DNA from 2 places in the Gordonia sp. NPDC003950 genome. Region 2 is predicted to be linked to the other one. Evidence: predicted binding sites of a transcription regulator. Region 2 holds the regulator's gene; the other holds the start of a gene.

Region 1 (7,386 bases), on a different contig from region 2:
CCGCGCAGGGCGATGTGGTCGGAATCGTTTCCTCGGCTACGGCGGCCACCGATGGTGCGGGGTCTCGTCCCGGTCGCGCACCTGGCGTTGGGGAAGTACGCCAGGGTCGGACCGGGACGAGGCCTCGAACCATCCGAAGCCCGGTGCATCTGTCCGGCACCCATGTTCTCGGCTACAGCACCGCGCTCAGCGATGAGGAGTTCGCCGCCGAGAAGTTCTCCTCGTGTTGGTTCTGGTAGTCACGCCATGCCTGCGCGTCCCAGATCTCCAGATGATCGAAACTGCCGATCACCACGCATTCCTTGGACAGTCCCGCGTACTGCCGATGCTCGGCCGCCAGGGTGATCCGGCCCTGGCCGTCGGGGCGTTGCTCGTCGGTGCTGGCGAAGAAGTACCGCTGGAATGCGCGCGCTTCGGGATCGTTACGCGACGCCTCCATCGTCCTCTCCGCGATCGCATCGAACTCTTCGGCTCGATACACCGACAGGCTGTGGTCCTGGCCTCGTGTGACCATCACCCCTCCTGCCAATGCGTCGCGAAACTTCGCGGGCAACGTGAGTCGCCCCTTGTCATCCAATTTGGGCGTGTAGGTACCGACAAATCGCACGGACACGTCGGCACCTCCCGCCCACTGGGTCCGACTCTCCGGTTCGCCTCACCCAGTGACGCCCACAGTACCCCACTTTCCACCACTTTCCACCCCCCCGTCCCCACCACCGCCCCACTCTTCGATATATCCGCAGGTCAAAAGCCATTTTCAGAACGCGACACACGGCGCGGCGCGGCGTCCGCGCCGGTCCCCGGCACCCGAATCGTGTGAATGGAGGTACGAAAAGTACCTACTGAGGCGCGATCGGGCGCCCAGTGGGGCGTGGTGGGGAGTCCGGTGGGGCACAGTGGGGCACCGGGTGGGGCGCGGTGGGGACGCGAGTGGAGCGCGGTGGGGACGCGGGTGGAAACCCGGTGATTTACGTGAGCGCCGGTGGGATGCGCGTGGTTTCGGGGAGGACCGACGCGACGGAGACGGCCGGTGAGCAACCGCGGGCCATCGGGCGGGAATCAACGGGTCCGTCCGGCCGGCAGGGTGAGCACACCGGGCTTGAGTACATACGACGAGTCACACGACGACGGCGGCGCACAAGATGTGCGCCGCCGTCGACGGATACAGCTGTGGACCGCAGGGGTCCGGAATCAGGTCAGGGCGTCACTCGCCGTGCTCGAAGCGGCGGTTGAACCGGTCCTCCATGCGCGCGGTGAACTTGCGCTTGGGCGCGGATTGTTTGCCACCGCGGCCGCCGGCCGAGTCGTTCGATCCGCCGGACGATGTGCCCGGCTTGCCGCCACCCCACAACGCCAGGAGTGCGGCGCCGAACATCACCAGGAATCCGACGAGGGACAGGATCGGGAACCCACCAACCGTGAGACCGGTGATCGGTCCCAGCACCAGCAGAACCAGTCCGAGGACGAAAACGACCGCCGCTTGAATGCGACGACGACCTGACGACCGTCCGAGACGGCGACGTGTGACGCTGGACGCGAACTTCGGGTCCTCCGCGTACAGAGCGCTTTCGATCTCTTCGAGCATCCGCTGCTCGTGCTCTGAGAGTGGCACCGACCCTCCTTACCTGTTACCGACGAGTGCGTTGCCGCGATCTTCGACGATGACGTGTCTCGCGGCGTTTCTTTCATGATACGAGGTGATTCGGGCGGCGACCACCATAACCGCCCCCGTTGGATCGAATTCATGTCTTCCGACCCCATCGATCGACCGATCCGCTCAGGCCGGATGGGCCAGGGACGGCTCGGCAGAGGGTCGACCACCTCGTTCATAGGCCATGACCAGCGTCTCGACGGCGTCGAGAAACTCCAGCACCCGTCGATGGGTTTCGGCGCCGACGTCCGCATTCACCGTGCGCTCGATCCCGGCTTCGATATTCATCCGAAGAGAGGATCGGGCGGCGAAAAAGTCGGCGTAGAAATCCAGTTCCGGCATCACGATCGCGAGCCTGCTCCAGGCGTTCGTCGGGAGTCCGCGGGTGGATCGGCGTGAGGACTCCCCGATCGCGATCGCCGCTCCGGCGGCACGCAGGGCGGCGAGGTAGAGCTGGCGGAAGCGTTCGGCGTCATCGGTGACCGCGATGGCGTTGTCGAGGAGCAGATCGGCGCGCGACAGCAGGTCACGTGCCCGACCCACCACGATCGGGTTCACCGCCGTTGCGGACTGTGCGCGACGTGCCATCGTGATCCCCTTCCTGCCGTTGTGCCCCACCGCTCTGTGCTCGACCGCACCTGCGCGGTCGGCAGCGTGTGTTCGCGTACCGTTCAACACGGCCCGGTGGCAGACGCTTCCCTCGTCCACCACCGGATCGTGTTGTCGTCGGGGCATCGGCGAACAGCTTGCGGAGGCACATTCATCGAACACCCGTTCGACATATTCAATATAGCTAGATCCGCTCCAGAGATCAAGATGCCCGATGCCACCGACAATCCGACCAGAGAGGCTTCTCGTGACGATCCGGCTCGTCAGGCTGCACGGACAGGATTCCGCTGTCTGGCTCGAGCCCGCGCTCGACATCTACGTCACGGCGATGAACTATCCGCGCGGCACCGAGCTACATCGGGCCGGACTCTGGCGCGAACACATCGCACGTACCGGTTGGACCGCGTTCGGCGCACTGCAGCGACCGTCCCCCTCGATGGTCAGGTCGATGGACGTCGCCCGGCGCCGCATCGGATCGCCGATCTCACCGGACGCCGACGAGGTCCTCGTCGGCGTCGCCTACGGATACCGCGGCGCCCGGGACCAATGGTGGAATCAGCAGTTACGGGCCGGTCTGCGGGTGTCCGGACGCGATCCGCACATCATCGACGAACTCACCGACAGCTACTTCGAACTGACCGAACTGCATGTCCACCCGACCGCCCAGGGACACGGGATCGGGCAGTGGTTGCTGTGTCAGCTCCTGGCCGACCGCCCCGAACGGCACGTGCTGCTCTCGACGCCCGAGATACCCGACGAAGGCAACCGCGCGTGGTCGCTCTATCGCCGGATGGGATTCTGCGACGTGCTGCGCAACTTCACCTTCACCGGCGATCCGCGTCCCTTCGCGTTTCTCGGCCGCGGACTGCCCCTGGTCGATCCCCCAACGACATCGGCAGGTCGCCATGCCTGCCCGTGACCGGTCGCATCACCTGCCACCGACGATCTCCCGATGATCTCCGGTCATCACACCACCGACGCCGTCGTGGTGGGCGGTGGTCACAACGGCCTGGTCGCCGCCGCCTACCTGGGCCGGGCCGGACGGTCGGTGCGCGTTCTGGAACGCGACACCGTGCCCGGCGGAGCCGTGTCGACCGTCGAACGCTTCCCCGGATATCGGGTCGACCGCGGCTCGTCGGCGCACCTGATGATCCGGCATTCCCCGGTGCCCGACGAGCTGTCCCTGAGCGAGACGGGACTGACCTACCTCGACTGCGATCCGTGGGCGTTCTGCCCGGCCACCGACACCGCCGGCCCGATCGTGTTCCGCACCGACCTCGACGCGACGTGCGCTTCCATCGAACGCGCATGCGGCCCCGAGGACGCCGCGGCCTATCGCGACTTCGTGGCCACCTGGACCCCGCGCGCCGAGGCACTCATGCGGTCGTTCTACCAACCGGCCACCCCCGGCCGGTTCGCGCAGGCGTTCGGCACCCTCGGATCCACCGCCACCACCGCGCGTCGCGGGCCGATCGGCGCGCGTTCGGGCCGGATGCTCTCGCTCACCCAGGAGCTGATGTCCTCCGGTGATGCCCTGCTGGATCGCTGGTTCCGCTCCGAACAGCTCAAGGCGGCCCTGGCCTGGTTCGGAGCGCAGTCCGGTCCGCCGATGAACGCTCCGGCGACCGCTCCGATGATCGGTTTCGCCGCGCTCATGCACCGGATACCGCCCGGACGTGCGGTCGGCGGCAGCGGCGCGCTCACCGAGGCGTTGTTACGCCGCATCGATTCCGACGGCGGTGAGGTGCGCACGGCATCCACCGCCATCGAGATCGGCCGATGCGGCGACCACTGGCGGGTAAGGACCGCCGACGGTGAGGGTCATTGCGGCCGAGCCGTCATCAGTGCCTGCCACATCATGACCACCCTCGAGTTGCTGCTGGCCGGCGGATTCGACGCCGATCTCCTCGCCCGATGGCGTTCGCAGATCGTCGTCGGCACCGGGATCGGCATGGCGGTGCGGCTGGGCACTCGCGATCTGCCCACCTACCGGGAACTGCCCGGCGACCTGCCCGCCCATGGCGTGCACTCCGGGCTCGGACTGCTGGTGTCGGACCGCGCGCACCTGCGACGCGCCGAGGCCGCGGCCGCCATCGGAGAACTCCCGGCGCGACCGGCCTGTGTGGCGATGAGCTACTCGGCGATCGATCCCTCCCTCGCCCCGGCCGACCGGCATCTGATCACCCTGTGGGCGCAGTGGCATCCGCGCCGGCTCGCCGACGGAACCTCGTGGTCGGCCGCCGAACACATCGCCACCGACGCAATCATCGCCGAACTCGAACGTCACGCCCCCGGCATCACCGACAGCGTCGAGCACCGCTTCGGACAGACCCCGGAGTTCCTCGAGTCCGAGTTGGGTCTCGTCGGCGGCAACATCATGCACGTCGAGATGTCGATCGACCAGATGTTCATGTTCCGGCCGCATCCGGACCTCTCCGGCCACACGGTGCCCGGCGCCGACGGAGTGTTGCTCGCCGGCGCATCGACCCATCCCGGCGGCGGCGTCACCGGTGCCAGCGGCCGCATCGCCGGACTCGCCGCGATCTCCCAGACCCGTCGTCGCCGTCGCTGACGCGCCGCGTCGGCTGCCGGGACGCCACGACGTGTCGCCCACCCCACGGCGACGGGTCTCTGGCACGATGAGCACCGTGCGCCCGCCGACTCCACGACCGATGCCGCGTCCCCGCAACCATCCCGGCCCCGCCTTCCTGCTCGCGGTGCTGCTCATGCTGGCCGCACCACTGATGTCGGGATGTCTGGAACGCTCGACGACGGTCGGCGATCGCTTCGCGGGCAGCGTGATCGTCGCGACGAGCCCGGACAATCCGCGCGGCGCACCGCAGTTCGACATCCCCGAATCGATGCGCCGCGACATCGCGATCACCGACTACCGCGAAACACCGTCGACCAGCGCCTCGGCGCAACCGGGCGGTGGCACCACGGAGGGGGACGACACCGCGACCCGGGTCGGTAGCCGGGCCACGTTCAGCAATCTCACCGCCGGACAACTCAGCCAACTCGGCGACATCGTGGCCGACAGCTTCGGCGACACGCCGATGACGATGGAGCTCAGTGCCAAACGTAGCGGCGACGTGGTGCGGTTCCGCGGCACCGCCGACCTCACCGGCCTGGTGGCCAACCGCGACTACGTGAAACTCACCATGTCCTTCGCGGGACCGGTGACCGCGACCAACGGCGACCAGAGCAGCGACACCTCGGTTTCGTGGACACCCGAACCGGGAAAACCCTCCGACTTCACCGCCGAGGCGACCTATGCCGATCCGGCCACCGCGGCGTTCGGCGGGTGGACGATCCTGATGGTGCTGATCTGCCTCGCGGTGGTCCTGGTGGTCGCCCGGCTGGCCTACGTCTCCCGTGATCGCAGCCCGCGCCCTGGCCGGCCCGCCGAGACGGCGAAGACCTCGAAGGCCGGCAAGCGATCGACAAACAAGAACACGAGCGCCGATCCCGCTTCCCCCGGGCCGTCGGGTCCCCGCGGCGACGAACCCGCGCGGGATGCGGCCGCGGTCGGATCGACGCCGACGGCGGGCCGCCACGAGGTACCCCGCTCGGAGAACACGTAGTCGCTGCTGCCGGTGTCGATGGTCAAGGCAGCCGACCCGCCGAACAGGTGATCGCGATCAGCCGACGGCGCTCGGCAACGCCTCGCGGGTGTCGACGCCGAGCCGTTCGAGAACCTCACAGGTGGCCTTGGCGAAGTTGAGACTGCAGAAGTGCAGGCACACGACGCCCTCGGCGATCAGCCGCTGCGCGGTCTCGGTGGCGAAATCGATACCCACCTGACGCACCGCGGCGCGGTCCTCCTCGGGACCGTCGCCGGCGGCCGCGGCGAAACGCTGCTCTACGGCCGGCGGGATCACCGACCCCGACAGCTGGGTCATCCGCCGCGCGCTGGCCAGCGAGGTGATGGGCATGAGGCCAGGGATCAGTGGCTTGTGCGCCTGTTCCGGATCGGCGGCGGCCACCCGGTCACGCAACCGCAGGAAGTCCTCGACATCGAAGAACATCTGCGACACCGAGTACTCCGCACCCGCTCGCAGCTTGTTGACCAGCACCTCGGTGTCCTGGGCGAGGTCACGGGCCCGATGGTGGCCTTCGGGGAAGGAGGCGACACCCACGTGGAAGTCGCCGAGACTCTCGATCAGTTCGACGAGTTCCTGCGCATACGACAGACCCTGCGGGTGCCGGACCCACTCGCCGAGGGGATCACCGGGCGGGTCGCCACGCAGGGCGAGCAGGTTGGTGATGCCCTGATCGGCGTAGGCGCCGACGAGTCCGCGCAGTTCGGCGATGCTGTGGTTGACCGCGGTCAGGTGGGCGACGGGCAGCAGCGTGGTCTGGGCGGCGAGTTCACCGGCGATGCGCACGGTGCGGTCCCGTGTTGAGCCACCGGCACCGTAGGTCAGCGACACGAAGGCCGGATCGAGGCGCTCGAAGACCCGCACCGCCCGCCACAGACGGGCCTCGGCGTCGGCGTCGCGTGGGGGGAAGAACTCGACCGAGAAATGCACCACGCCGTTGGCCGGCGGCGTGGCGAGGCGCTCGACGACGGACGTCGCCGGGGAGGAGGTGGTCACCGCGCCATTGTACGTACGCCGGGCGATCTCCTCCGCGCGGCGCACGCCGCTGAAGTTAGAGCGCCCTTTCCTCACTCCGTCACGGACTCGGACGCAGATTCCGTGGGGCGCGACGGCAGCCCCGGAGCGTCGCGCGCCATGCCCTAGCCTGAGTGGGTGACGCCGACCGTAGTCCCACCGACCTCGTTGTCGGAGGTGCCCGCCGCCTCCGGCGTCGTGCTCGAGGAGTTCTTCGCCCGCGCAGTGCCGGTGGCCACCGAGATCTCGCCGGTTGTCGGCCACGCCGCCGAGATCGTCGCCGACTTCGTGCGGTACGGCGGCAAACGGGTCCGGCCCACCTTCGGCTATGCGGGCTGGCTCTGCGGGATCGGCCACCCCGATCGTCGGCCACCGCAGCCGGAGCAGACCGCGACGGATGCGTTACGTGTCTGTGCCGCACTGGAACTCGTGCAGGCATGCGCCCTGATCCACGACGACATCATCGACCACTCCGACACGCGTCGCGGCCGCCCGACCGTGCACCGACTC
Region 2 (7,386 bases):
GACCACGTGCTGGTGATCGCGGCCGCCCTGTCGATTCCCGACGTGCGGGAACGCCCGGCCGAGCACCGGGAGGCCGCCGACACCAGTCATCGGCGTTTCGCCGTCCCCGGTTCGGACTTCCTGAGCTATACGCAGCTGTGGCGATATGTGCAGGAGAAGCGTAAGGAGTTGTCGGCCAATCAGTTCCGACGCACCTGCGAGCGCGAGTTCCTGCACTATCTGCGCATCCGCGAATGGCAGGACCTGCACCGCCAGTTGCGCGGAATCGTCACCGACCTCGACTGGCAGATCCCCGAGACCGAACCGAATGCCGACGCGATCCACCGCGCCATCCTCGCCGGCCTGCTCGGCAACATCGCGGTCCGGGGCGCTGAGGGCCGCGAGTACACCGGCGCGCGCAACACGACGCTGATGATCTTCCCCGGGTCGTCGGTGTCCAAGAAACCGCCGGCCTTCCTGATGGCCGCCGAGATCATCGAGACGTCCCGGCTGTTCGCGCACACGGTGGCCGGGGTCGACCCGTTGTGGGCGGAGAAACTCGCCGGCGATCTTGTCAAACGCACTCACAGCGAACCGCACTGGTCCTCCACGCGGGGCTCCGCGATGGCCTACGAGCGGGTCACCCTCTACGGCGTGACGCTGGTGGCGCGCCGACGCGTCGACTACGGCCCGATCGACCCCGAGGTGTCGCGCGACCTGTTCATCCGGCATGCCCTCGTCGAGGGTGACTGGCGGACGAATCATCGTTTCTTCGAACAGAATCGGCAGTTGCTGACCGAGGCCGCCGACGTCGAGCACCGGGCACGGCGTCGCGATGTGGTGATCTCGGAGGAGCAACTCTACGAGTTCTACGACAAGCGCATCCCCGCCGAGGTGACCTCGGCGCGGCACTTCGACACGTGGTGGAAGTCGGCGCGGCGCACCGACCCGACCCTGCTGGATCTGACCCCCGCCGATGTGGCCGCCGACGTCGTCGTCGCCGACACCGACTATCCGGGGGCATGGCAGCAGGGCGACACCCGCCTGGAACTGCGCTACCGATTCGAGCCGGGCGCACCCGACGACGGGGTCACCGTCGTCATTCCGCAGGCCCTGCTCCCCCACGTCCGCAACGCCGGATTCGATTGGCTGGTACCGGGAATGCGATCGGAACTGGCCACCGAACTCGTCAAGACCCTGCCCAAACAGCTTCGCAAGACGATGGCCCCGGCACAGCGCTTCGCCGACCTGGCCCTGTCCCGGCTGACGCCTCGCTCCGAACCATTGGTCCGTGGGCTGGCCCGCGAGTTGTCGACGATCACCCGGCACACCGTGACACCGGCGGACTTCGCCGTCGATCGGCTGCCCGCCCACCTGCGGATCACCTTCGCCGTCGTCGACGAGGCCGGCGAGATCCGCAGGCGCAGCAAATCCTTCGCAGACCTCGCCGCCGATGTCTCGGATCGTCGCCCGACACCACCGGCCGACGTGCACACCACCTGGACCGCCGACGGAATCGGCACCCTCGCCGTCACGGAGACCGCCGACGTCGCGGGCCAACGCATCACCCGCCATCCCACGTTGCGTGCCGTCGGCGAGCCGGGCCGATCCGTGGGCGTCGCGCGGGCCACCGCCGCCACCGAGGACGAGGCCAACCGGATGCGGGTCGCCGGTGTCATCGCGCTGCTCGACCACACCATCACCGGACTCTCGTCGAAGGCATCGTCGGGCCTCGACCCTGCGGGGCGACTCGCGTTGAGCCAGAACCCCTACCGGGATGCGAGCGAGTTCTTCGCCGACTGCACCAGGCGGGCCATCCGGGATCTCGTCGACGTCGACGCGGCGGCCCGGGTGCGGTCACCGCAGCAGTTCGGTGCGCTGGCCGCCGCACTCGGTCCGCGCGTGCGTACGGCCGCACCGGAGTATCTCGCCTCGGCCGTCAACGCACTCCGGATGGTTGCGCCGCTGCGTCAGGCAATCGATGAGCATTCCGGTCATGTCGCCGCCGATGACGTCGCCGAGCAACTGGCCAACCTGATCTTCGACGGCTTCGTCCTGGCCACTCCCCGTGAGCACCTGGCCGACCTCCCGAGATATCTGGCGGCCGCACGCGAGCGGCTGGAACACCTTCCGGGATCGGCGGACCGGGACCGGGCGGCCATGAGCGCGCTCGACAGGGTCACGGGGCGGTGGAATCAGCGACTCGCCGAGGTACCCGAGGCCCGTCGCGATCTCGTCAACGAGCAGGCGCATTGGATGGTCGAGGAACTGCGGGTGGGTCTGTTCGCCCAGCGGCTGGGCACCCGATATCCGATCTCGGAGAAGCGCGCGTTACGAACCCTGGATCGACTCGGCTGAGAGGGCGTCGGATGTATCCGTGCCGTTGCGCCGCGTGAGGTTGCCCTGCAAATCGTCGATCTCGCGTTGGAAGTCCTCGAGGGAATCGAACGACCGGTACACCGACGCGAACCGCAGATAGGCGACCTCGTCGAGGTCGCGCAACGGTTTGAGAATGGCGAGACCGACCTCGTTGCTGGGGATCTCCGCAACGCCCGAGGCGCGCACCGTCTCTTCGACCTGCTGCGCCAACTGGGCCAGATCGTCCTCGTGGACGTGCCGTCCCTGGCACGCGCGGCGCACCCCGCGCATCACCTTCTCCCGACTGAACGGTTCGGTGACGCCGTTGCGCTTGACCACCGCCAGCACGGCGGTCTCCACGGTGGAGAATCGTCGGCCACAGGCGCTGCACGAACGGCGACGACGGATCGCCTGTCCCTCGTCGGCGACTCGGGAGTCGATGACCTTGGTGTCATCATTCCTGCAGAACGGGCAGCGCATGCATCGAGAATAGCGCCTCACCGCTCAGCGATATGCGGGCGTCAGCAGCGCCTGACCGACATGCAGGGCGCTGCCACCCATGTCGTTGAGCTCGACGATCTGGTCGATGACCGCCTGCCGCGGCATCTCGGGTGCCACGCGCGCGGCGACGGAGTTCAGCGACTCCCCCGCCCGGACGTGCACCACCTGCGTGGCCACCGGCGTTGGGGCGGTGGATTCCTGGTAATCGCTGCCGGCGACACCGATCAACCACACCAGCATCGCCAGCGCCACCCCGGTCAGCAGGGCCACCGCGGCACCGCGACGGCCCGCCCGACGGGACTGCGACACGGGCCCGGCGCACGGCGTCCCGGCCGGGCGCCTGGGGATCGCGACCCGAGGCCGATCGACCGGACGATTGTCGGCGGGGCGGTGGAGGTGCCGGTGCCGCGCCACCGGGGTGGCGCGGCGAGCCGGCCGTCCTGCGTGCACGATCGCGCCGCGCCGGGCCGTGACATCGTCTCGCACCGCACACCGGGCGTCGGGAAAGGCACCCAAACGGGCACCGGACGGGGAGCGCCGAACCGTCGCCCGACGCGCCTGACCTGCGGTTTCATTGCGAACCAAGGCGTTCTGCATGAGAGTCTCCGATCTCGATCACTTCTCGATCACTCGTTCGAGGAACTGATGTTCGAAGTTCTATCACGCACCTCCGACAATTTCTCGCAACACGTCGAACAAGTGTTTGAAGTTGTCGGTGACCTGGACTAATCTGGCCGTTGACCAGCAGCGCAGACCCGCGGACAGCCCCGGCCGCACCCCGGACAACCGACCGCACGGGACAACCGACAACACCGGACAACCGACAACACCGGACAACCGACCGCACCGGACAACCGACAACACCGTCCGACCACGACAGAGTTTCCGACCGAAAGGATCGAACACCCGATGAGTGAGAAGAACCGACGTTCGACGACGTCGACGTCGTCGACCAAGCGCGGCCGCGGACCGGCCGCCGCCGACGAGCCGGAGGTCCCGTTCGACGCGGCGACCGCGGAGGCCTCGCTCACGCCGCGTCAGCGGGGCGTGCTCGATGTCATCCGCAAGTCGGTGCGCGAGCGCGGCTATCCGCCGAGCATCCGCGAGATCGGCGACGCCGTCGGGCTGGCCTCGACGTCGTCGGTCGCCCATCAGCTGCGGACACTGGAACGCAAGGGACTGCTCAAGCGCGACCACAACCGCCCGCGTGCGGTCAACGTGCAGGACGGCGAGCACACCCCACCGGACGACACCGCGGTCGCGTCGAATCTGCCCGCCCCCACCTTCGTCCCGGTTCTCGGACGCATCGCGGCCGGTGGACCGATCCTCGCCGAGGAGGCCGTCGAGGACGTCTTCCCGCTGCCGCGTGAACTCGTCGGCGAGGGATCACTGTTCCTGCTGAAGGTGGTCGGCGAGTCGATGATCGACGCCGCGATCTGCGACGGCGACTGGGTCGTCGTGCGCCAGCAGAACGTGGCCGACAACGGTGACATCGTCGCCGCGATGATCGACGGCGAGGCCACCGTGAAGACCTTCAAGCGCAAGGACGGTCATGTGTGGCTGATGCCGCACAATGAGCATTTCGAACCGATTCCCGGCGACGACGCCGCCATCCTGGGCAAGGTCGTCACGGTGATGCGCCGGATCTGATCGGGCCCCGGGCCCGCCCGATGCGGCGCTCGCCGAGGTTCAGCCGGCGAGCGCCGCGGTGGCGGCGGCACGTGCGGCCGCGGGTGAGGAAGTCGCCAAGGCTGCACTCGCTGCGGCGCGGCACGCATCGAGGGTGGCGCCACCGAGTTTGGCGCCGACCGCTGCCGACGCCGCCGGCGCACTCGACAACGAGGTGACGCCGAGTCCGACGAGTACGCAGGCCAGCAGCGGATCGGCGGCGGCCTCACCGCAGACGCCGACCGGTTTGTCCATCCGCTTTCCGGCCTCGGCCACCATCGAGATGAGTGCGAGCACCGCGGGCTGCCACGGATCGGTGAGTTCGGCCAGATCGGCCGACATCCGGTCGGCCGCCATCGTGTACTGCGTCAGGTCGTTGGTACCGATCGACACGAAGTCGACCTCGGCGAGGATCGACGACGCGAGTATCGCGGCGGACGGGATCTCGACCATCACGCCGGCCACCAAGCCGCGCCCGCGCACCGCGGCGGCAAACTCCGCGGCCTCCTCGGCCGAGGCGATCATCGGCGCCATCACCCACGGAGTACTTCCGGTCTCGCGGGCCGCCGCCGCGATCGCGTTGAGTTGCCCGGCCCTGATCTCCGGGTGTCGAGCGGTGATCCGATTACCCCGGACCCCCAGGGCCGGGTTGGCCTCGGTGCCGTGGTCGACGAATTTCAACGGCTTGTCCGAACCCGCGTCGAGCGTCCGCACGACGACCTTCTGGCCCGCGAACGCCTCCAGCACCTCGCGGTAGAGCTCGGTCTGCTCCGCCACCGTGGGCGCCTCGGCGCTGTCGAGGAAGGCCAGCTCGGTGCGGAACAGGCCCACTCCCTCGACCGGATACGCGGTGGCGGCGCGCGCGGAGACGCCGTCGGCCACGTTGGCCAGGATGTCCACCGCGTGACCGTCGGCGGTGCACCCCGGCCCCGACCAGCCCGCCACGAGTTCCGCCTCGCGTCGGCTCTCATCGACGGCCACCCGTGCCTGATCCGGATCCGGTTCCACCACAACGGTTCCCGCGGTGCCGTCGACGAGCACCAGGGTTCCGGCGGTCACCTCGTCGAGATCGGCGACCGCGACGATGCACGGAATGCCCAACTGCCGGGCGATGATCGCGGTGTGACTGGTCGGACCGCCGAGCCGGGTGACCAGCGCGGTGACCAGTTTGGGGTCGAGTCCGGCGGTGTCGGCCGGTGCCAGATCGGCGGCGAACAGCACCGAGGGCTCGGCGGGCACCGGCACACCTGGTTCGGGTTGTCCGAGCAACTCGGCCACGACACGATCACGGACATCGTTGAGATCGGTGACGCGCTCGGCCATCAGACCACCGAGTTTGGTGAACAGCGCGGCGAACTGCTCGGTCGCCGCGGTCGCGGCCGACGCCGCCGACGACCCGGAGGAGATCAGCTTGCCTGCCGCGCCGATCCACCCGCGGTCCTCGGCGAGGCCCGCGGTCGCGATGAGAACCTCCGCGGCCGCACCGGAGGCATGTGAGGCACGTTCGCGCAGTCGGGCGGCCACCAGCCCGGCCGCGTCGACGAAGCGGGACAACTCCGCCTCCCGCGCGTCCTCGGGGATCGTCACGGTGTCGTGCACCGGGGCGATCCGCTCGCCGGGGCGAACCACCGGCCCGTAGGCCTTCCCGCCGACCACGGGAGTCCCACGCAGTTCCTGACCCTGCTGATGTTCCACTGCGTTGCCCTTCGTTCGAGGTTCGTATCAGCCGTCGTCGGCCGATCTGTGGTCCGTGCTGTCTCGAGATCGCTCTCTCGGCGGCCCGATCTGTGAAGAATCTGCCCGCCACACATCTCTTGTGATTGAAGTTACAAGAAATCCTTGACTTGTCAACACAAACAGGCGTAAACAAAGACATAGCAACACCGACTTCCACTCAAACCCACATGGACGCAGACATGCCGTCACCCGTCCTCTCCGATCGGAGCAATGTGTACGCCGAAGAAAGACAGCAGGCGATTGCCGAACTGGTTCGTTCGCATGGCCGCGCATCGGTTAGCTCGCTCGCCGAGCGATTCGATGTCACCAGCGAGACAGTGCGCCGCGACCTGGCGACCCTCGAGCGCTCCGGACACCTGCAACGCGTCCATGGCGGCGCGGTCCGACCCGAACTGGTTCAGCTCATCGGCGAGCAGGACATCGCCGAACGCGAGACCAGCCACACCATCCAGAAGGCGGCCATCGGGCGGGCCGCACTCGCCTTTCTGCCGGCCGACGGCGGGTCGGTGTCCTTCGACGCCGGGACGACCACCTACCAGACGGCCGTCGCGCTACCGACCGATCGCCGCCTGCACATCGTCACCAGCAGCCTCCCGATCGCGACGGTAGTGGCGGATCAGCCCAACGCCACCCTGTATCTCGTCGGCGGTCGGGTACGCGGCCTCACCCAGGCCGCGGTGGGCGCCGAGACCGTGGCCCGCCTTGCCACCTTCCGCACCTCCGTGGCGTTCATCGGGACCAACGGCATCAGCGAGGGCCTGGGATTGTCGACACCCGACCCCGAGGAGGCGGCAGTCAAGGCGGCACTGGTGACCTCCGCCCAACGCGTCGTCGTCCTGGCGGACTCGTCCAAGATGAACCGCGAGGACTTCTCGTCCTTCGCCTCGCTCGATGATGTCGACATCCTCATCACCGACGCCGGTGTCGATCCCTCCTACGCCGCTGCCCTCTCGGCCCGCGGCATCGAGGTCGTGATCGCATGATCCTCACCATCACAGCCAATCCCAGCCTGGATCGCACGCTGGAGATCGCCGCGCCGCTCGAGCGCGGTGAGGTGCAGCGCGCGGTGGCCGTGCGCGCCGAACCGGGCGGCAAGGGCGTCAACGTCTCGCGCGTCGTCGCCGAGGCGGGCATCGACACCAT

Evidence for each region. The regulator LexA, encoded in region 2, represses DNA repair genes until DNA is damaged. The targets are predictions, from matches to a motif close to CGAACANNTGTTCG.
Region 1: ACWETB_RS03665 (SAV_6107 family HEPN domain-containing protein) is a predicted target of LexA. The motif match lies at 2,416-2,429, and genes of this name have one in related genera.

Annotation. Positions count from the first base shown of each region.
Region 1 is NZ_JBSGIT010000003.1:124,651-132,036, reverse strand. Features, by position in the region: gene mraZ (division/cell wall cluster transcriptional repressor MraZ) at 173-613, opposite strand; gene ACWETB_RS03670 (DUF3040 domain-containing protein) at 1,205-1,612, opposite strand; gene ACWETB_RS03665 (SAV_6107 family HEPN domain-containing protein) at 1,778-2,239, opposite strand; gene ACWETB_RS03660 (GNAT family N-acetyltransferase) at 2,508-3,179, shown strand; gene ACWETB_RS03655 (phytoene desaturase family protein) at 3,213-4,832, shown strand; gene ACWETB_RS03650 (LppM family (lipo)protein) at 4,900-5,844, shown strand; gene ACWETB_RS03645 (methylenetetrahydrofolate reductase) at 5,902-6,858, opposite strand; gene ACWETB_RS03640 (polyprenyl synthetase family protein) at 7,015-7,386, shown strand, end outside.
Region 2 is NZ_JBSGIT010000007.1:75,254-82,639, reverse strand. Features, by position in the region: gene hrpA (ATP-dependent RNA helicase HrpA) at 1-2,337, shown strand, start outside; gene nrdR (transcriptional regulator NrdR) at 2,311-2,817, opposite strand; gene ACWETB_RS07905 (LysM peptidoglycan-binding domain-containing protein) at 2,842-3,147, opposite strand; gene lexA (transcriptional repressor LexA) at 3,748-4,488, shown strand; gene ptsP (phosphoenolpyruvate--protein phosphotransferase) at 4,528-6,201, opposite strand; gene ACWETB_RS07890 (DeoR/GlpR family DNA-binding transcription regulator) at 6,456-7,226, shown strand; gene ACWETB_RS07885 (1-phosphofructokinase family hexose kinase) at 7,223-7,386, shown strand, end outside.